Regions from separate parts of the Ruegeria sp. BF12 genome, predicted to be linked through region 2. Evidence: riboswitches for the same ligand, from Rfam matches in the RefSeq annotation. Region 2 holds a riboswitch; each other region holds the start of a gene.
The links. Region 2 has a riboswitch for cobalamin ahead of ACR0J0_RS17790 (CbtB domain-containing protein). Riboswitches for the same ligand answer to the same signal wherever they lie in the genome.
Positions count from the first base shown of each region.

Region 1: it holds a riboswitch for cobalamin, as region 2 does, so the genes downstream of both, ACR0J0_RS02620 (DUF1636 family protein) here and ACR0J0_RS17790 (CbtB domain-containing protein) in region 2, are expected to answer to the same signal.
Region 3: it holds a riboswitch for cobalamin, as region 2 does, so the genes downstream of both, ACR0J0_RS16335 (hypothetical protein) here and ACR0J0_RS17790 (CbtB domain-containing protein) in region 2, are expected to answer to the same signal.
Region 4: it holds a riboswitch for cobalamin, as region 2 does, so the genes downstream of both, ACR0J0_RS12930 (ABC transporter ATP-binding protein) here and ACR0J0_RS17790 (CbtB domain-containing protein) in region 2, are expected to answer to the same signal.

Region 1 covers NZ_JBQFTP010000001.1:509,297-514,543, reverse strand. Annotated here, with positions in the region: gene cobN (cobaltochelatase subunit CobN) at 1-517, opposite strand, end outside; gene cobW (cobalamin biosynthesis protein CobW) at 521-1,576, opposite strand; gene ACR0J0_RS02620 (DUF1636 family protein) at 1,573-1,953, opposite strand; cobalamin riboswitch at 2,048-2,256, opposite strand; gene ACR0J0_RS02615 (LysR substrate-binding domain-containing protein) at 2,329-3,213, opposite strand; gene ACR0J0_RS02610 (NAD(P)-dependent oxidoreductase) at 3,327-4,283, shown strand; tRNA gene ACR0J0_RS02605 (tRNA-Cys) at 4,327-4,400, opposite strand; gene ACR0J0_RS02600 (protein-L-isoaspartate O-methyltransferase family protein) at 4,628-5,247, shown strand, end outside.
Region 2 covers NZ_JBQFTP010000012.1:88,496-93,742, reverse strand. Annotated here, with positions in the region: gene ACR0J0_RS17800 (transglutaminase-like cysteine peptidase) at 163-786, shown strand; gene ACR0J0_RS17795 (DUF1636 family protein) at 1,920-2,255, shown strand; cobalamin riboswitch at 2,437-2,652, shown strand; gene ACR0J0_RS17790 (CbtB domain-containing protein) at 2,687-2,857, shown strand; gene ACR0J0_RS17785 (CbtA family protein) at 2,862-3,560, shown strand; gene ACR0J0_RS17780 (hypothetical protein) at 3,627-4,130, shown strand; gene ACR0J0_RS17775 (transglutaminase-like cysteine peptidase) at 4,334-4,942, shown strand.
Region 3 covers NZ_JBQFTP010000010.1:148,597-153,843, forward strand. Annotated here, with positions in the region: gene ACR0J0_RS16325 (DNA polymerase III subunit gamma/tau) at 1-1,054, opposite strand, end outside; gene ACR0J0_RS16330 (protein-tyrosine phosphatase family protein) at 1,209-1,697, shown strand; gene ACR0J0_RS16335 (hypothetical protein) at 1,714-2,121, opposite strand; cobalamin riboswitch at 2,206-2,425, opposite strand; gene ACR0J0_RS16340 (alpha/beta hydrolase family protein) at 2,569-3,426, shown strand; gene rsgA (ribosome small subunit-dependent GTPase A) at 3,438-4,466, opposite strand; RNA gene ffs (signal recognition particle sRNA small type) at 4,625-4,723, opposite strand; gene ACR0J0_RS16355 (bifunctional 2',3'-cyclic-nucleotide 2'-phosphodiesterase/3'-nucleotidase) at 4,763-5,247, opposite strand, start outside.
Region 4 covers NZ_JBQFTP010000007.1:113,982-119,228, reverse strand. Annotated here, with positions in the region: gene ACR0J0_RS12940 (FecCD family ABC transporter permease) at 1-835, opposite strand, end outside; gene ACR0J0_RS12935 (ABC transporter substrate-binding protein) at 837-1,787, opposite strand; gene ACR0J0_RS12930 (ABC transporter ATP-binding protein) at 1,799-2,584, opposite strand; cobalamin riboswitch at 2,907-3,114, opposite strand; gene ACR0J0_RS12925 (bifunctional enoyl-CoA hydratase/phosphate acetyltransferase) at 3,406-4,800, shown strand; gene ACR0J0_RS12920 (acetate/propionate family kinase) at 4,793-5,247, shown strand, end outside.

The DNA of each region.
Region 1 (5,247 bases), on a different contig from region 2:
CCATCACCGGCCCGGCATAAAGCCCAGCCGCCAGAGCCATTTGTGCCAAAGCAGCTTGCGCAGCAACTTCTCCGCCGGTGTCGCAAAGATGCGCCAGCCGCCTCAGGGTCGAGACAGGCAGCGTCGAATAGTCGTCAAGCCGTGGGTCTTCCCGCCCGTCGGCTGGCAGAACGGCGAGGGCGATGCCTTTGGCCTGAGCCAGCGAAAGAACCTGCTGCAGGCCGTAAGACCAGTAGGGTACGCCACCGATCAGACGGATCAGAATGCCTTTGGCCCCGTTAAGCGTCTGCTCGAGATAGGTGTCGACGGACAGCGGGTGCTTGAGTGCCGTCAGGTTGGCCAGCCGCATCGTGGGCATCTGCCCCTCGGGGCCGCCACCGCGGTGCCAGCCTGCTGCGAAAGCGCCGAGGTCGCTGTCCGAAAAGGACAGCACCACCAGATCCGCCGGGCTCTGGCCCAGATCGGTTGGGGTCTCGGTTTCTTCTAACCCGTGGCTTTCGCGGAAGACGACGTGCATGGCTTACTCGGCGGCCTCGGCTACACCCACGAGAATATCGCGGATTGCGGCCTCTTTGATGTCGTCATGCTCGGCGATCACGACCAGACGCGAGCGGCGCTCTTCGCCGGGTTCCCATGGGCGGTCGTATTGGTGACGTACACGGGCACCTACAGCCTGAACCAGCAGACGCATCGGTTTGCCCTGAACTGCGGCATAGCCTTTGACGCGCAGGATGTTCAGCTCGTTCGCAAGACGTTCGATATTGGCGACCAGCGCGGTCGGGTCGGTCTGTTCCGGCAACTCGACAATGATGCTTTCGAAATCGTCATGCTCATGATCATGGTGGCCGTCGTGATGCGACGGACGGGCGTCCATGTCATCCTCGGCGGCGGCCTCAAGGCCTAGTACGACGCGGACGTCCACGGCACCTTCAGCCACTTCGACCACGGGTAATGGACGCGGAGCCTCGGCTGCGATGATCTCCTTGGCCTTGGCCACGCCTTCGGGGCCAGCCAGATCGGGCTTGGTCAGTAGGATGATGTCGGCGCAGGAGATCTGGTCTTCGAATACCTCAGACAGGGGCGTTTCGTGGTCGATCGAGTCATCGGCAAGACGCTGCGCGTCCACCGCTTCGACATTTGGCGCAAAACGCCCAGCAGCTACAGCCTCGGCATCTGCCAGAGCGATCACGCCATCCACGGTGATCTTGGACCGGATGTCGGGCCAGTCAAAGGCCTTCAGCAGCGGCTTGGGCAGAGCAAGGCCGGACGTTTCGATCAGGATGTGATCGGGGCGCGGCTCCAGCGCCATCAGCGCCTCGATGGTGGGGATGAAGTCATCGGCTACGGTGCAGCAGATGCAGCCGTTGGCCAGTTCCATAATATTTTCCGCCGGGCAATCCGGGATCGCGCAGGATTTCAAGATGTCGCCATCGACGCCCACATCGCCGAACTCGTTGACCACCACGGCCAGACGCTTGCCCTGTGGGTTCTGCATCAGATGCTTGACCAGCGTGGTCTTGCCCGAGCCCAGAAAGCCGGTGATCACAGTGACGGGGAGTTTTTCGAGATTGCTCATTTCAGGGCTCCAATCGGGGGAATACGGGCCGCACAATTTTTGCGGAAGTGTTCGGGGCGTTCACGCCATTTCACCAGGCCATCTTCCGTGGCGAGATACTTGGTTGCACCGTCAACAATGGTCTCGACATGATCGGTTTCGTTGAGGTGCTCATAGACAAATGTCCAACGGTCCGGGCCTCCGCGCAGCACGATGGAGCAACCCTCATCGCAGTTTGACAGGCATTCAACGGCTTTCAGAGTGATGCCTTCGGGCAAGTCGGCCTGTTCCAGCGCTTTGTGCAGCAATGCGCCGGGTCGTTGCGCATCGTCTTCGACAGGCAGGCCACGGCGGCACGTGGTACAGACCAGCAGCTCGACCGGTGCGGTCGCGGTCATGTCTCTCATCCCCCCAAATCCTCTTCGTGGGGGACGGGGTTTCATGCGGGCCACGTGTTGCGACATGGACCCGACACCGGAACACCCCGTCCGGTTTCATCTACGGGCGCTGGCAGGTCTCCCGGCTTGCAGATGTCAGGGCTTCGGCCCTGTCGGATGTCCCGCCTTCCCGGCCTTTTGGGCCAGTGGCTTTGGGCACCCTCTCCGGTCACGGTCGCGGGGGCGGCTGTGCTTGGCGGTAGATCCGCTGCACATTCCCTTTTCATCCATCCGAAGATGGACACCAACGAAAGGGACATGCGGCACGGGCAGGGGGCTTGTCAAGCGCGAGCAGGATGCAGAAAACGCGCAGGTCGGAAAAGCGACAAGCCAGTGTCAGTCAGCGGCATCCGCAGCCAGGCGATCACGCAGCCAGGCACAAAACACACCCGCTGCGGCGGATGAGCGCGTGCGCCCGGGCGCGGTGATCAGATAGTGCGATTGCGCAAACGGAATCGCTGGGCCTGCAATTTCTATCGGCGCGCCCTGAGCAATGGAATTTTTAGCGAATCTTTCCACAATGGTCGCGCAGCCTGCACCGGCCATCACCAATTGCAATGCGGCGACGGATGTATCGACCGAATGAAGGGATGTTTGCTTGGGTGGCTCCATATCATGAGCGTGAAAGTAGCCTGCCCAGTTGTCCTCGTATCCGAGGATGTGAATCAGCGGCCCTTGCCGGAGGTCCAGCAAGCTTGGGTAAGCCTTTCCGACTCGGCAAACCGGCACCAGATTCTCATCGGTCAGCTTTTCGGAGATGACCCCCGGCCAATCGCCGTAGCCCATCCGAATTTCGACATCCACATCGTTTGGCGCGATGCTGTCATTCCAGATGTGCGATACCAGCCGAACGGGAATGTCCGGGTATTGCGCGTTGAACGCGGGCAGTTCAGCGGCAATCCAATAAGTTGCCGTGGAAATCGCGGCCCGAACTGTGAGCGTTTGTCGGGACGCAGGACCAAACAAACTGTTGGTGGACAGCGCGATGTCACCCAAGGCCCGCCGAACCGTCAAAGCATAGGATTGCCCCAGCTCGGTCAACTCGAGCCGTCGTGCATTTCTGGTGAACAGGTTTTGACCAAGTTCCGCCTCGAGGGATCGAATGTGCAGAGATACGGCTGTCTGGGTCAACCCAAGTTCCCGTGCCGTGGTGGTGAAATTCAGGTGCCGAGCGGCGCATTCAAAGCTGCGCAGCCATGCAGGGTTTGGAAGCCGGTCCATTTATCACCAAAAAATTTTTGCCATAAAGCGGATTATTATTCGTTTTGCTTTTGAAATTGCAACGTCGATACTCGGTTAACAGCATCGCAGACGCACACTTTCGGGAGGGAAACATGAAAGTCGGCTTTATCGGATTGGGAAACGTTGGCGCAAAACTGTCGGGATCGCTGCTACGCAACGGCGTGGACCTCTCGGTCCATGATCTTAACCCGGATCTGGTGCAGAGCTTCGTGGCCAAAGGTGCCAAAGCAGCCGAAAGTCCGGCGCAACTGATGCGGGATTGTGATGCCGTCATCACCTGCCTTCCTTCCCCTGCAGCCTCTGACGCCGTGATGCGGGAAATGTTGCCCGAAGTTGGCCCCGGCAAGATCTGGATGGAGATGTCCACGACGGACGAGGCCGAGGTAAAACGACTGGGCGCGATGGTGATTGAACGCGGCGGTGCTGCTGTCGATTGCCCGGTTTCCGGTGGCTGTCACAGGGCCGCAACGGGTAATATTTCGATCTTTGCCGGCTGTGATCGCGCGACGTTTGACAAAATATTGCCATTCCTGACGACGATGGGGCGGCGCATCCTGCACACGGGCGAACTTGGGTCCGCGTCTGTTCTGAAAGTCCTGACGAACTATCTGGCAACCGCAAACCTGATCACTTGTGCCGAAGCACTGGTGACCGCCAAGGCAGCAGGCATGGACCTCAACACGACGTATGAGGCAATCAAAATCTCGTCGGGCACATCGTTCGTACACGAAACAGAAAGCCAGGTAATCCTGAACGGCTCGCGTGATATCTCGTTCACCATGGACCTCGTGAAAAAAGACATCGGCCTGTTCCAGGAAGTCGCGGACCGTGCGGGAGTGCCCCTTGAAATAAACCCGGTGATGATCCGGATCTTCGAAGACGGAATCGCCAGGTACGGGGACCGCGAACTTTCGCCCAATATCATCAAGCGGCTTGAGGAGGCGACGGGTCTGGACATCCGCGCCCCGGGCTTCCCGCCCGAAATGCTGGACGATGAGCCGGAAGAGGCGGGCTATGAGGTTGTGCCGCAGGGACGTGAGGCCGTGTGACGCACGTCACCTTTCACTGGAAAGTCCCATCTAATCAGGAGAGTGGAGGCGAGTACCGGAATCGAACCGGTGTACACGGATTTGCAATCCGCTGCGTCACCACTCCGCCAACTCGCCTTTTCAAGTAAAATCAAATACTTGCCGTGGTGTGACAGGCGTTTTAGCAGCTTTCGGCAGGGGCGTCCAGAGGGGCAAACGCAAATTTCGGGGTCGGGCGTGAACTTCGTCTTGGGTTGCGACGTTATATCTTGCGATAATTGGAAAGTTTCGGTGTCGGAGCCGTTGCCGGTTTTCCAAGGATGTGGCAAAACTCGATCACCTAAGGGAACAGAACGAGCGATCCAATGACAGATTTCGCAGCCCGGCGCCGGACGATGGTTGATACGCAGGTACGCCCCTCTGATGTTACCAAATTTCCTATCATAGATGCGATGCTGACCGTAAAGCGCGAGAATTTCGTGCCGGATGCGCAGCGCGAAGCGGCTTATGTCGAGGGGGTGATCGATCTGGGTGAGGGTCGCTGCATGCTGGAACCCAGAACACTGGCCAAAATGTTGGACATTCTGAATATTTCCAACGACGAAGCGGTTTTGGATATCGCCCCTGCCATGGGATACTCGACCGCTGTTGCCGCGCGAATGGCACAGCTTGTCGTTGCCGTCGAGGAAGATGAAAACCTGGCTGCCGAATCTCAGTCGATTCTGCTGGAAGCCGACGCCGACAACGCGATTGTCCACGTTGGTCCGTTTGAACAGGGTGCGCCCGAGCATGGCCCATATGATGTCATCATGATTCAAGGTGGGGTTGAACAAGTGCCGGACGCATTGCTCGCGCAACTCAAGGATCATGGTCGTATCGCGTGCCTTTTTGTCGAGGGAGAGCTGGGTACGGTCCGGATTGGCCACAAGTTTGGTGATCGTGTGACCTGGCGGGACGCGTTCAACGCCAATGCGCCGATTTTACA
Region 2 (5,247 bases):
ATGCTCTGATGCTGTCAACTAAGGAAGAAATACCAAAGAATCTGCAAATTTTTGCCGCTTTACCCCTAGAGGCTAAGAAGTTGTTGCAATGCCTCAAAGCACATGAAGGCTTGGAATGAAATACATTGGCCCGGGAAGTTTGGATACCTCAGAGGAACGAGCATGGAGAAGGCAGATATGACAAATCCCACTTTAGTTCAGGGAATGTTATCGAAAAACCTGCTGGGTTATCTCCCAATGATCTGTTTTATATGCAGCTTTTTTGTGTCTGCCGCTACATCGCAAGCCTCTGAGCTTCCCTTGATCAAACTAGATAGAGAAATGCGAGCGCCGTCGGGTGCCAAATCACTATGCAAAGACTACTCGTGGGCGTGCGCGAGCGCTCGTAGTTCTGGTCTGTCCGTGGCACAAGAAAATCAGATCGTTAAAACGATCAACACGCGCGTCAATCGGAGAATCCGTGCCGTTTCGGATCAAAGCCAATATGGGACAAAGGAATACTGGACACTGCCGACGCAAGGGTCAGGAGATTGCGAAGACTTCGCTTTGCAAAAGAAGTTTGAACTTGTGCAGAATGGTTTGGATCCTACGAAGCTACTAATTGCGACTGTCTTGGACACCAATCGCAATGGCCATGCTGTTCTAGTCTATCGCTCGAGTGAAGGCGATTTGGTTCTGGACAATGTTACCAACAGGATCAAAACGTGGAAGGAAACGAGGTATCTTTTCCTAAGAATACAGGACCCACTACACCCTGACCGTTGGGTGCAGGTTTCTAGCGGCTAAACCGTTGGGTAAACATTGGTTGCCTCTCGCAATTGATGTCACGACCTGCATTGTTCTGGGCGCATATTTGAGTTTCGTTGCTCCGTCCGACTCGTCCATCTGCTTGTGTTTGCACCATTGCGTGTGAACGAATTCGATCCGCGCGCCAGATATCTCCGAGGTGTTGTATTGGCCCACCGCTGGGATTCCGCAAGCCATACACGTAGACAATGGGCGCGTTTCCGCAGCGAAACCTTCCATTTGACCTGCTCAGATTGGGGTATCTCCGTCAAGTAAAGGCCACTGGGTCGAGCGCATTACGGCGACGATATCGAACGCCTGATTAGGACGACCATGGAGGCCGTTCATCTACTTTAGGGAAGAACGCAATCATCCCCCAAGGATAAGGGGAAATGCGACGGCTCCGGCACTGCGTCGATGACATTGGAGGAGTTCGAAGACTGGCTGCACCCGGAGATATGCCGTTATCACAACACCCGTCACAGCGGGTTGCGGCGAGCACCGATGGCAGCTTGGGCGATCCTCAGTTCTGGTGACGCAGACAGAAAAGTTTTTGATGCCTAGGCGTTTCGCATCAGCGAACTTTCTTTTGAATGTCGTCAGTTGGCGCGACGCATTCAGTCCCATGATCGGTCGTGGTAACGATCAAGCACGAACCCCGCTATATGTCCCGGATCTGGACTGTAAATGACGATAGAACGAACCTAGTTACGCGCTACAAGAACCTGTCGCGTCCCAGAATTCACCTTGGGAGGCGCGGTGCGCGCGGACCTGAAAATAGGCGTGTAATGGCGAGCCGATCCCGGAGGCAATGCTGTTTCAGATTATTGAAGAACAAAGATGTTTCGCGTGAGCTGTTCCACTTCATCGCCTACCACCTGCTTCAGCTCAATCTCACATAGAAACTTGGAAATCTCTTCGTCTGATGGTTGCTTCTTCGCTCTGCCAAATCCCCGTCTCGCACTCGGTGTATTTGCATAGTTTTAGAGGGCTAGGGCTAATGTGTGCTTGTTGCTCGAGTATAGACTCTTTTCCAGATTTAGAGTCAAAACAGGTATTGAAACCGAGCTAACAACCGACCAGCAAATATGAAATCTCAGATGGAAGTTCTCGATCAAGGATCAGCCTGACGCATGTGCCTGCCTACCCTCACGCTTTGCAGAACCTGCCGCGACGCGGATTCCACCCTTTATAATCAGCTAGCCGCAACGCTGGAGGCATCGGGGGTGCAAGCCGAGTTGCAGCAAGTAGATTGCATGTCCGGTTGTCGCCGACCACAGACGTTGGCGGTGCGACAAAGCGGCAAGACCGCCTATCTGTTCGGAGAGATTACTGCAGTCGATCTTCCGGACATAATGATTTTCATGCGGATGTATGAGGACAGTACTGACGGCGACTTCGCTGACGCCAGGAAGCTAGGTAAGCTACGTTTCAAGGCGATTGCACGTATACCGGCACAAAAAAGATAGCCCACATGCAACTTGCCGGCCAAAACTCCGGTGTGGAGTTTTCAGCTTACAGTTTGTGTTTTTCGACTTAGCCTTCTGCACTTAGCGGCTAAAATCTAAACCAATCCTGCCATTACTTAAGATTAACCGCTGCAGAATGCTATGATGTCGCTTTCGTACTTGACGGAACGCAGCACTATGGAAGAATAAAGGCTTCTACGGTGTCCAAAGGTGCTTACGCACTGGGACTGAAACGGGAATGAGGACGGTGCATTAAACTACTGCACTGAAGCCTTGACCGCCCCCGCGACTGTGAGCGGCGAGCGGCCTTCCAATACCACTGGCGTAATGGCGCCGGGAAGGGGGAAGTCTGCTGTGACCTGCGAGTCAGGAGACCGGCCGTAGAATGGACACAACTTATGCCGTCGGGTGTGACGGTGAGGAGGATTAAAATGACGACAAAAACGATCAAGGCATCCGCCGCTGGCGCATCCTTTCTGCCTGCAGTATTCGCCGTGGTTCTGGGTCTGGGGATCATTACCGTGACTGGCCATGTTCAGGCTTCTGGCCTGCATGACGCGGCTCATGATGTGCGCCACGCAACTGGCTTCCCCTGCCACTAAGACAATGTTCAGTCGTATTCTGACCAGCGGCTTGTTCGCTGGTGCTGCAGCGGGGCTGATTGCCGCCCTTCTGCAGTTGTATTTCGTGCAGCCCGTGCTACTTCACGCCGAGCTCTATGAAGGCGGCGACCTGGTACATTTTGGCGCTGATCCGGTAACTGCGCATCCCGACCTGCCCGGCATGTTCGCCGAGCCGATGCGCGATGGTCTCAGCATTATCTTCACCACGCTTACGTACACTGGTTATGCGCTAGTCCTGGCGGCTTTGATGTCGGTAGCCGAACGTCAGGGGCATGAAATCAACGGCCGCACCGGCCTGCTTTGGGGTCTTGCGGGCTTTGTCGCCTTCCACTTTGCTCCTGGCTTGTCGCTGGCTCCAGAAGTTCCCGGAGTGGCGGCAGCAGATGTCGGAGAGCGTCAGATCTGGTGGACGGTCACCGTTGCCGCAGCCGGCGTGGCCATGTGGCTGATTGCCTTTGGAGGTAACCTGGTAAGCTACCTGATTGCGGCCGTGCTGCTAATGGTACCGCATATTATCGGGGCCCCTGAGCCCGACAGTTTCTCTGGGCCGGTTCCGACCGAGATCGGGGCGCTTTTTGCTGCCCGGGCCTTCGGCATCGGCATGGCCGCCTGGGCACTCTTGGGCAGTTTCACCGGCTACTTCTGGCAGACAGAAGGCAAGCGCGCAGGCGCTGCAGTCTGATCGCGCTCCTCCATTGCTACCCCGCTGGTTACACCGGCGGGGGCTTTCTTTATTGAGGATGACAAGATGTCCCGTTCTCTCGCTCTCTTTGCCATCGGACTTGTCTTTGGCGGCGGTGCTGGCTTTGTGATTGCCGCCAGCAGCGGTAGCACCTTTGAGAGCCATGATCATACTGACCCGGCCCAACATGGCGGCAACATGGAGATGGCAGCGCACGACCACTCCGCGGCCACTAATCTACCTGCCGACAGCGACGCCCCCAGTGTGGCGATCCAGATGATTAAGGATCCTATGGCGGGCTGGAATCTGCGTGTGACACCGCAGAACTTTCGCTTTGCTCCGGAAAATGCTTCCTCGGCTGACGTTCCAGGCGAAGGTCACGCGCATGTTTATATCAACGGCGAAAAGCTGGGCCGCCTTTATGCCAATTGGTTACACCTTCCGTCGCTCCCCGATGGCAATGTTGAGGTAAAAGTTTCTCTCAATGGCAACAGCCACAGCCCTCTGATGGTTGAGGGTGTGCCCGTAGAGGCCAAAGTGACCGTCCAGCCTGACGGCGATGACTCCTGAGTGACATTCCTGGCTGAGAAGACAACTACGTGGGTTCAGCAGGTCAAAGCGGCAAGTACAGCGTGCGTGCGGGTTTTTGCCGCTCTGTATCCAAGAACAGACAAGCTGTTGCAAAGCACCGCAGAACATGAAGGCTTGCGATAGAGTACTCTTGGTCCGGCAGTTGCGGATGCACTGGAAAACTGAGCATGGGGAAGGCAGATATGACAAAACCCACTTTAGCTCAGGAACGGTTTTCGGAAAAGATACCGGTTTATCTATCGATAGCCGGTTTCATATGCAGTTACTTTGTCTCTACCGCTACATTGCAAGCCTCTGAGCTTCCCTTCATCGATCTTGATAGAAAGATTGAAGCGCCGTCGGGGGCCAAATCACTATGCAATGATTACTCTTGGGCGTGCGCGAAAACTCGTAGTTCTGGACTGTCCGAGGCGCAGGAAAAGCAGATCGTTAAAACGATCAACATGCGCGTCAATCGGAGGATTCGCGCCGTTTCGGATCAAAGCCAATATGGTACAAAGGAGTACTGGACCCTGCCGACACATGGATCAGGAGATTGCGAAGACTTCGCTTTGCAAAAGAAGTTTGAACTTGTGCAGAACGGTTTGGATCCTACGAAGCTACTAATTGCAACTGTCTTGGACACCAATCGCAGTGGCCATGCTGTTCTAGTCTATCGCTCGAGTGAAGGCGATTTGGTTCTGGACAATGTTACCAACAGGATCAAAACGTGGAAGGAAACAAAGTATCTATTCCTTCGAATACAGGACCCGATTCACCCTGACCGTTGGGTGCAGATTGCTAACGGCTAAAAGTAAATGTGGCGCGCCACAATAAGCACTGGCCCTTTAACTTCTGGTTCTTTGCGGCGTTCAGTTGAGGTCTCCGCTTTTTCTTTCGATCAGACTTTCACCGTGTAAGTAACCGGCCTGCGGCGGCAACACTGGAAAGCGCGATTTTGGCGCCGTTCACGATGCCCGGTTCGATATGCACTTTCTTTCTCCCAAAGCCTCACCCGGCGCCTAACGGTAGATCTCCTGACTCGCGACTGAACGCTCACGGAAATGGGTCATTTACGGAATTGGCACCATTGAGCTCACCGCGCCGATTCCCCGTC
Region 3 (5,247 bases), on a different contig from region 2:
CCTCTTCGAGCGCTTTCAGCAGCATCTGCCACATCCGCGTCAACACGCGCATCGGCAGAGCCTCGGCCATTTGCTGCCCTCGTGCCCGTTCGTCGGGCGACACGGTCGGGTCTTCGGCTGCATCGGGCGTGATTTTGACGACGGATACCCAATGGGTGATTTCTGCCAGATCGCGCAGCACAGCCAGTGGATCGGCACCTTCGGCATATTGACCGCTCAACTCTGTCAATGCCGCTGCCGCATCGCCGCGCAGGATCATGTCCATCAGGTCCAGCACCCGGCCGCGGTCGGCAAGCCCAAGCATTGCGCGGACCTGATCGGCGCTCGTTTCTCCAGCCCCATGCGAGATCGCCTGATCCAGCAGCGAGGTCGCGTCGCGCGCCGAGCCTTCGGCCGCACGGGTGATCAGCGCCAGCGCGTCCTCTGCGATCTGGGCGCCTTCGGCGGCAGCGATCTTGATCAAAAGACCGATCATGTCCTCAGGCTCGATCCGGCGCAGGTCAAACCGTTGACAGCGCGACAGAACCGTCACAGGGACTTTTCGGATTTCGGTCGTCGCGAAAATGAACTTCACATGCTCGGGCGGTTCCTCAAGCGTCTTGAGCAGCGCGTTAAACGCACTGGTCGAGAGCATATGGACCTCATCGATGATGTAGATCTTGTAGCGTGCGCTCGCCGCGCGATATCGAACGCTGTCGATTATTTCGCGGATATCATTCACGCCAGTCCGGCTGGCGGCGTCCATCTCCATGACGTCGACATGGCGACCTTCCATGATGGCCACGCAATGCTCGCACTGGCCGCAAGGTTCGGTCGTTGGTTTGCCGTCGCCATCGGGGCCGATGCAATTCATGCCTTTGGCAATTATCCGGGCCGTAGTGGTCTTACCCGTGCCGCGAATACCGGTCATGATGAAGGCTTGCGCAATCCGATCCGCCTCGAACGCGTTTTTCAGCGTGCGCACCATTGCGTCCTGTCCAACCAGATCGGCAAAGGTTTCGGGGCGGTACTTGCGCGCAAGAACCTGATAGGCGGGGCTGGGCGTTTCGGTCATGTCTGCTCTGTCGGATTCGTGTCAAGAATGCAGCGTAGAGACCCGCGCCGCCCGCGTCCACAGGAGGCTGCGAGGAATTTCGGTTTGGACTGTATCGGTAGGCGCGATAAACCCCTTTAGGGTCGGGTGGCCGTTGGCAGAAGGAACGTAAGTCTTGGCGGTTTTTGCAATCCACGCGCTGCGGGTTGGTTCGGGAACTTTGGCGCTGTCCCCTTTGCCTGGCAGTGGCGGTGGGTATGCAGACGATCTGAGCGCGATACACGATTGGAGCCCCAATCTGGTGATTTCCATGACGACCAAGGTCGAAATGCAGCAAGCCGGGGCAGGTGCCTTTGGGCAGGACATTCAATCCGGGTCTGCGGTCTGGCTGCACCTGCCGGTTGAAGATTTCGGAGCGCCGCCACCGGAAATCGCAGCCCTTTGGCCCAAGGCCAGCGCATCTGCCCGACAGGTTTTGTCGGATGGCGGACGTGTTCTGGTGCACTGCCGGGGCGGCTGCGGGCGGTCGGGTATGGTTGCCCTCAGACTTATGGTCGAAAGCGGCGAAGTCCCGAATCACGCACTCAGCCGGTTGCGCTCTGCCCGACCTTGTGCGGTGGAAACGGACCAACAGATGGCCTGGGCCATGAAGCCGGTCCAGTGAGATCGGTGAGCCTAGATCAGGCCGTGGCTTGCTGAACGATCTGATGCGAGGGGCGCGGCGCAAGGGCCGATGCCTGAAGCATGGCGCAGGGTAAAGTGGTCAAGAATCCGGTGGGCAGTGAGGCGAAATCAGAGCCAAACATCATATCGGCGTAGTCATCCAGCTTGTCGGCCGAGTCATTCGTGTTTGCCCCACAATAGACCCTGATCCGGGTTGGGCTGGCCCGAAACCGTGCCGTGCAGCCCTCGCCGCAATGGGTCAGTTCGCTCGAGCCATCCATCTCGAATTCGCTGGAGGTTACCGGGCCTGCGGTCGCCATCGCTTCGGCAATAGCGCGGGCCATTCGGGCCAGTGCGGGGCAGGTTTTGCCTGTCCTTTGGCACAGGGTGGCAGAAAATTCGTGTGTCGTTGTATTCCAGATCATAATGCGCCCTCCGCGCGATGGACGGGGGACGTGGAACAGGTGTCTCAGCAAACTGAAGACCTGCCCGGACACCCCGCCCGAGTTTCGGTTTTTCGTTCGATGGCAGGTCTCCTGACTTGCGGGTCGTTGCTTTGCCGACCTTCCCAGCCTTTCGGCCAGTGGTGTTTCGGCATTGCTCACCGCTTACAGTTGCGGGGGCAGTCGCGGCCTTGGTCCGTTCCGGCAATGCCGGGCTGGACCGCACCGTGTTCCCTTTTCATCCCGCCCCAATATGAGGACGAGAACCATCACGTCATCGCTAGCGGTTGTCGGTGGCTTGAGTCAAGCAGGCTCTTGCTGCCGCTCGAAACGGACGCGTGGTCACTTTGGAAATCTATTGACTTTGATTTGCGAAAAGCGCCGATTGCAACAGGTGAACCAAACAGTTCAGATGCTTGCGAGGGCGCTATGTTGGACAACACTCCGACCGTATTGACCGAAGATTTCAAGGTTGAAGCTGGTTCGGCCAGCTTGTCGGCGCGGTTATACAGGCCTGCTGCTACGCCGGACGTGGCGGTTGTGATCCACGGCGCCACGGGGGTGCCGCGCGACTATTATCAACATTTTGCGCAGTGGCTGGCGGCGGAACAGGGCATGGCCTGCTTGACCTATGACTATCGTGACTTCGGTCATTCGCTGACCGCGCGGCTGCGCGATTCGAAAGCTACGATGGCCGATTGGGCCCTTATCGACATGCCTGCGGCCCGGGCCGAAATGCGGCGCAGATTCCCGGCTGCGCAGCAGTGGAGCATTGGCCATTCGGTTGGTGGAATGCTGGGGCCGCTACAGCCGGATATCGAACAGATCGACCGAATGATCTGCGTCTGTTCCGGGTTGGTCACGTTATCTGATCACCCGTGGCCGTACCGCGCGCTGGCGACGATGTTCTGGTATGGTCATCCGCCATTGCTGGTCAAGACATTGGGATACTTGCCGGGCAAGGCGCTGGGTTTTGGTTCAGACTTGCCTGCAAGCGTTTACTGGCAATGGCGTAAATGGTGCACCGATCCGCTGAACTATGTGCCGGACATTGGTCAAAGCCTGCCAGACGCCAGATGGGCCGCGTCGGAAACACCCGTTGATCTATTTACAATGGACGATGATCAAGTGGTACCTCCAAACGCGGTTTGGCGACTTGCCGATCTATACGGACCTATGGCGCGCAGACATCAGCTGTCGCCGAAGGAGTTCGGCTTGACCGAGGTTGGCCACATCGGCGCGTTTGCGCGCCGAAATGCGGCCGTCTGGCCTCGATTGATTGCCTGAAACAGCAGCAGTTATAGTCTTTTACGCGACTTCTTCTCGTGCATCACAGAGCGCACCATTTTGCCAAAGGCTTTGTCGCGTGCGCGTGATTGCGCCACGGTTTCCGAGTTTCTCTGATCCTCGCGGCGCAATTTCCGCCAGCGCTCCAGGCGCTCTCCATCAAGCGTGCCATCTGCGATTGCGGCCTGAACGGCGCAACCAGGTTCGGCGTGATGCTGACAATCAGAAAACCGGCAAGACTCGGCAAGTTCCAGAATGTCCGAGAACACCTCATCCACACCATCCTGCGCATCCAGCAGGCGCAAAGCGCGCATTCCGGGCGTGTCCACAAGCCATCCCCCGTTTCGCATCGGATGTAGCGCGCGGGACGTGGTTGTATGGCGGCCCCGCGCGTCGTCCTCGCGAATGCCGGCGGTGGCCTCAGTCGAACCCGTCATAGCGTTCGCCAGCGTCGTCTTGCCGACACCGGATGATCCGACGAGTGCAGCGGTCTGTCCAGCGGGGCACCAGGACAGGACCTGATCGATTTCGGTGGCATCCAGCGCGTTGACGGTCAGAACAGTCAAGAACGGGGCCAGCGATTCTGCGGGTTTGGCGAAGTCACTTGGATCGGCGCAGGTATCTGCCTTGGTCAAAACAACAACCGGATAACATCCGGCCTGATGAGCCAAAGCCAGATATCGTTCCATCCGGGCCAGATTAAAATCAGCATTGCAGGAACTGACGATGAACAGCACGTCGACATTGGCGGCGATCAATTGCGCATCGGCACCGGTGCCGGCGGCGCGTCGTTTCAGGAGGCTTCGGCGTTCCAGCACATGTTGTACGCGGTTTTCAGGGTCGGTGAGCACCCAGTCTCCAACCGCAAACTCTCCGGTTGGTCGACCGGGGGTCAGCAGTGGGGTTTCGCCATCGGCATTCACGCCGATCAGACGATCGCGGTGAACAGCAGTGACGCGAAAGGGGGTGCAAGACGAATAGGCCGCATGTTGCGCGGCAAAGTGAGAGGACCATCCAAGGTCCGATAGTGTAATGGTCATTGTTCTGCCTGTGTTCAGGTACAGCAATCCGGCTGGATGGCAGGCGCGCATCCATCGGTGACGTGTTCAGGCAGAGGTAGGGGTAAGGTTCAGAACCGCTCTGCCCGAAGGGTTTTTGCTACAATCATAAAAGCCCTCCTACGGCTGATGGTCTGAGTAAGTGAGAGGTTGGACATCGACCCAAGCGGGGCTCGTTGTGGCTGCTTCCTTCCGGACCTGACCAGGTTGGCGAGGCGCTCGCCCGCGCCAACCTCTCAAGGGGTGATATAGGGAAGCCCCGCGCAAATGACAACCCGTCAGAGTGAGAGTTGAATTTGCAAAAAACCCCCTTGGTCCACACCCACGAGCTTTGGGCTGAACTGAGCGATTTCCGCGATATGGTCCTGTGCCTTTGGATTGGTATTCATAAGCGCTGAGGCACCGGGCACGGGCGCGAAACTGAACGGGCAGGGGCATTGGTCCAGTGATTCCTGAGGTAAGTCTCCACTCAGGTAGTTCTGCAGGACCTCCTGAATGGACAAAGGCGGTAGTGTGATTGCTTCGGCCTCTTGGATAGGCGGAAAATGCCCACCTCCGTTTGCCCGATAGTTGTTCAGCGCGACGACAAAACGCTGGTCTGTCGCTACTTCTTGACCATCGCAGTGGATGTCTGACACGCGCCGGGTTTTCGGATTGATCAGATGACCGTTGGCGTCAAAGCGCGGTGGCACACTCAGGTCGATCACGTAGTTCAGACCGAACAAAACATCGAAATTGTGCCCTGCACGATCCGGGTTAACCA
Region 4 (5,247 bases), on a different contig from region 2:
GCGGTCCGGCAATCCCGCGGGCGATATGCGGCACCATCAAACCGACAAATCCAATCACCCCCGCGACCGAAACGAACACTGCTGTGGCAAGGGCGGCCACGAAAAACATTCTGAACCTCAGGCCCTGAACTGGCACGCCCAATGTGGCGGCCGTCAGATCGCCGGTCAGCAGCGCGTCAAGCCATCGGCTGCGATACGATGCGTAAGCAAGGATCAAAAGCAATCCGGCGCAGACCAGCGGAAACGTTTCCCATCGGGCAAGTCCCAGGCCACCCAGCATCCAGAAAATAACCGAGTGAGCCGCGCGGCTGTCGCCTGCGAAAATAAGGTAGTTGGTGACGGCCGAGAACAGAAACGACACAGCCAGACCTGCAAGGATCAGCTTTTCAGGCGCGCTGGTACGCAGCCCGTGAACCAGGGCCAGCACGATGCCTGAAGCAACAAGACCACCACAAAACGCCGCCAGCGGCAGGGTCCAAAAGCCCAGAACGTCTCCGGTTACCGTGATGACAAAAACCGCCCCTGCGGCTGCGCCCGAAGACAGGCCAAACAGGAACGGGTCGGCCAGATCGTTTCGGGTGGTCGTCTGCAAGACAACTCCAACGATGCCCAAACCCGCTCCGATCACCGCGGCGAACAGGGCGCGTGGTAGGCGCAGGTCGAACACGATGCGGTGCAGCGGTGACATCTGCCCGTCCATCAATCCGGTGCCCAGCATGACGCCGGTAAAAGCATCAGATGCCGGTATGGACGTGGTCCCGTATACGGTCGAAATCAGCAAGAGGGCGGCCAGAACGGCCGCCCCCAGCAATAGTGTCAGGCACAATCGGCCCATATCAGTTCAAGCCCGGATGCATGGCCTGAGCCATTTTCGAGATCGCTTCGATATTTGCCGGTCCGGGGGTCAGTTCTTCGTACCGCAGGCCAATCCAGCGTTCGTTTTTGACAGCGTCCGTCTGGGACATCACCGGGTGTTCCTGCAGGAACTTGAACGTATCCGCCGCACCATTGCCGGTTTGATAGTCCAACAGAACCAGGAACTCCGGGTTGGAAGCGGCTACAGCCTCCCACGAGGAGCGACCCCAGCTGGTTTCCATGTCATGTGTGACATTTTCACCGCCCGCCGCCGAAATCATGGCGTCGGGAATGGCGAATTTGCCAGCGGTGAATGGCGCGTCGGCGGGGCCGTCCAGCAGGAAGACGCGGGGTTTGGGCAGGTCGGCGGTCTGGGCTTCGATAGCAGACAGTTCAGACTTCCAGCCATCGACCAGTTCTTCAGCTTTGTCTTCGACCTGCATGACTTTGCCCAGACGCAGGACGTCATCAAACAGCAGGTCCATGCTTGCTTCGGGGCGTTCCTTGTCCAGATGTACGCAGCTTTCGGTCAGGATCATCGTTTTGATCCCGAAGGGCTCCAGAGTGTCCGGGGTCACATCGCCGCCGGGCTTCATGCCATAGTACCAGCCCGCAAAAAACAAGTCGGGTTCTACCGCGACAAGGTTTTCCACAGTCGGGTATTTCGGCGCCAGCTCGGGGATGTCGCCGCGCAAAGTGTCGAATTCCGGGCTTGTTTTGTACCAGCCGGTGATGCCCGTCAGCCCAACGATCTTATCCTGCAGACCCAGCGCAAAGGCCATGTCGGTCATGTTCATGTCGTGGACGACCAGCCGCTCGGGTTGGGTTTCGAAAATCAAAGGTTCGCCGCAATTATCGACTGTGGTCTCAAGTGCGGCCGCGCTTGTTGCCAGGCCGGTGATCAGCGCCGCGGGCCAGAGTGCCTGTTTCATGGTTTTGTTCCTCATTTTGAGATTGTGGTTCTTCGGATATCCAGCGCCGGGATCACGCGGCCTTCGTGTTGAAAACACAGGTAATCGACGCCAAAGGTTTCGCGGACGCGTTCGGGGGTCAGCACCTCGTGCACCAACCCAAAGCCGGTCAGCCGGGCGGACTTCATCAGTGCGACATGGGTGGCGAACTCGGGGATCATGACCAGGTCGTGGACGATCATCACTACCGTGATGCCCAGTTCCGCCACCAGGGACAGCATGCGGCCCTTGGCGTCCGGGTCCAGGTGGTTGGTTGGTTCGTCCAAAAACAACAGTGACGGTTTCTGGGCCAAAGCCCGCGCGATATGGGCCCGTTGGCGCTCGCCGCCGGACAGGACGGCCATACGCTTGTCGGCCAAAGCGTACAAACTGGTCAGGTTCAGGATACGGTCCAGTTCGTCGGCGTGCTCGCTTGCGGATCGGTCCGCGCGGATCGGAATTTGTCCCAGGGCCACATAGTCACGCAGGAACAACCGTCCATCGGGGGCCTCTTGTTGACTGACAACTGCGATCATACGGGCGCGATCCATTGCCGAAAGTTGCCGAAGGCTGCGCCCCTTGATCAAAACGTCCCCCTGAACGATCTCTTCTGCCCCGCACAAGAGGTTGAGGAGCGTTGTCTTGCCCGCGCCATTCGGCCCGGCAATCGCCAGTACCGCCCCTTCGTCCAAATCAAACTTGACGTCTTTCAGCAGGACTTCGCCATTCAGGGCGTGGTATTCCAACTCGCGAGTTTCAAGAAATGGTCTGCGGGTCATACGCGTTCCTCCTGCTTGATCTGAGGCGGGTGCGAATGACTCTTTCTGAACAATGCGCGCAAGCGACCGTCAGCGTTGACCCAACGCGTTGTGTGCAAGGACGTACGGGCAGACAACGCGCGAGGAAGCCTGTCCGGCAACCCGCTTTGGATCGCGCCGACGACACCCGTGCCCATGCACGTCTCGCAAATCGGAATGAAGTGATCAGGTTTTCTCAGCATTGCCCGCTCCGCTTGTTGTCAAGCGTGGACAGAAGGTGCCGATCATGTAAACACGCGTCAGACGTGCCATATAGCCTCCTTCCAGGACGCCCCGCCCCGGGTTGGTTGAACATCAGATGGCAGGTCTCCTGACTTGCGGGTCGTGGCTTGGCCGTCCTTCCCAGCCCATTTGGGCCAGTGGTCTGTTGGCGTCGCTCACCGCTTACAGTTGCGGGGGCAGTCACGGAATTGGCGCCGTTCGGCAACCTCACCGTATTCCCTTTTCATCCCTTGGGCGCACCATCGGGAACCATCGACGACGAGAAGTGCCCGAGTTCGCATTATTGGTCAAGCTCAAAACCGAAGACCCCTTGTTGTGGCGATTGGAAGACAGCTTTAGCGCGTCAGACGGCTCAGCGGGGCTGAGGTCTGGCAGGCGACAAAGGGCGCTACCCGCCAGATTGCCGCTAAGAAGCTTAATCAATTGTGGTCAGAAGTTCTTTTGGCTACGCTGCAGCGCAGAAATACAGGGGAATCGGCGGCAAGCTCCAGTCGGGTGGGACTGAAGTGCCGAGCGTCGGTTTCAAATACGATCATTTGCAAAAATCAAAGCCTGACGAGATGAAAATTAAAGAAAACCGGACGTTTTCACAATTGAAAGTCGGCGATAAGGCCCAGGTTACAAGGCTTTGCACCGTTGACGATCTTTACGCGTTTGCATCGGCGTCCGGAGACCATAATCCGTTGCATCTGGCCGCTTATGATGGGGATGGTGATGGGCGCCCCGAAGCTGTTGCACCCGCGTTGTGGCCCGCTGGCCTTGTTGCGGCGGTACTGGGAAACGTCCTGCCAGGGGCGGGCACGCAGACACGCCGGGCAAACCTCAGATTCCATGCCCCGGTTCTGGCGGGCGAAGAACTGACCGCCTTTGTTTCGGTCACGGAAAAGCGCGAAGATGGCGATTTGACCTGCGCCGCCGAAGTGCGCCGGGTCGGGGACAACGCGTTGATTCTAAGCGGTACGGTGCAAGTCACGCCACCCGCCCGGCATTTGAAGTTTGACTCGGTCGAAGTTCCTGGGCTGATCGTTCAAAGGCACCGGCATTTTGACGCTCTGCTGGAAAAGGCGCGCCCCATGGACCCTATGCCAACAGCCGTCATCGCCCCGGAAGAGCCGAACTCACTGGGCGGCGCTTTGTTGGCGAGTTCAAACAGCATAATCACTCCGATACTTGTCGGCGATCCCGACAAAATTGCTGCTGCTGCGACCGAGCTTGGCGCTGATTTATCCGGAACTGAAATCATCGAGGTCGACAGCCACGAGATGGCCGCGCATCGTGCCGTCGATCTGGTCGTGGAGGGCAAAGCTCGGATGCTGATGAAAGGGCATCTGCATACGGATGTTCTTTTGCGGGCCGTCTTGCGCCGCGAGAAAGGCCTGAGGACGGGGCGGCGTTTGTCGCATGTGTTTGTTATGGACGTGCCGGGCATGTCACGGCCCATCATGGTCACCGATGCGGCCGTAAACATTTCACCCGATCTCGAAACCAAAGCCGACATCGTTCAAAACGCCATTCATCTGGCCCATTCCATCGGCATCAAAGTGCCCAAGGTTGGCGTGTTGTCGGCGGTAGAGACGATCAATCCGCATATGCCATCTTCGGTCGACGCTGCGCTGTTGTCCAAAATGGCAGAACGCGGGCAGATCACCGGCGGGTTGGTCGATGGTCCATTGGCCATGGACAACGCGGTGGACCTGAACGCTGCGCGCACCAAGGGTATCACATCACCTGTTGCCGGGGCGGCGGACATTTTGGTGGCGCCGAACATTGAGGCAGGGAATATGGTGGCCAAGCAGCTTACCTATATCTCTCATGCCGAAGCCGCGGGAATCGTGGTTGGTGCCGCAGCACCAATCATTCTGACCTCCCGCGCGGATGATGACGCCTCGCGGCTGGCCTCTTGCGCCGTGGCGGCGCTGCATGCAATTGCGAATAAAGGCAAAATCCATGGCTGAACATGTTCTGGCACTGAACGCCGGGTCGTCCTCGTTGAAATTCGCGCTTTATGAACTGACTGAGGATCGTCGGCCCAGGATGCGCTGGCGCGGTCAAATCGAACGGCTGGGGGATGCGCCGCGGCTCTTGGCTCAGTCCGCAGGTGGGAGGTCTGTTGACCGACAACTTTCGGGGACGAAAACGCATGACGAGGCCATCAATGCGTTCCTTGAACTCACCCGTGAATACCTGCCGGATATTCACGTCCGGGCCATTGGCCACCGGGTCGTTCATGGTGGGCCGGTCTATTCGGAACCCGTTGTGGTGGATGAAGGCGTCATTGAAACCCTGAGTGGATTCATCCCGTTCGCACCCCTGCATCAACCCTACAGCCTTGCCGGAATTCGGGCTGCCAGTGCTGCGTTTCCGGGCACAACTCAGGTCGCATGCTTCGATACCGCGTTTCA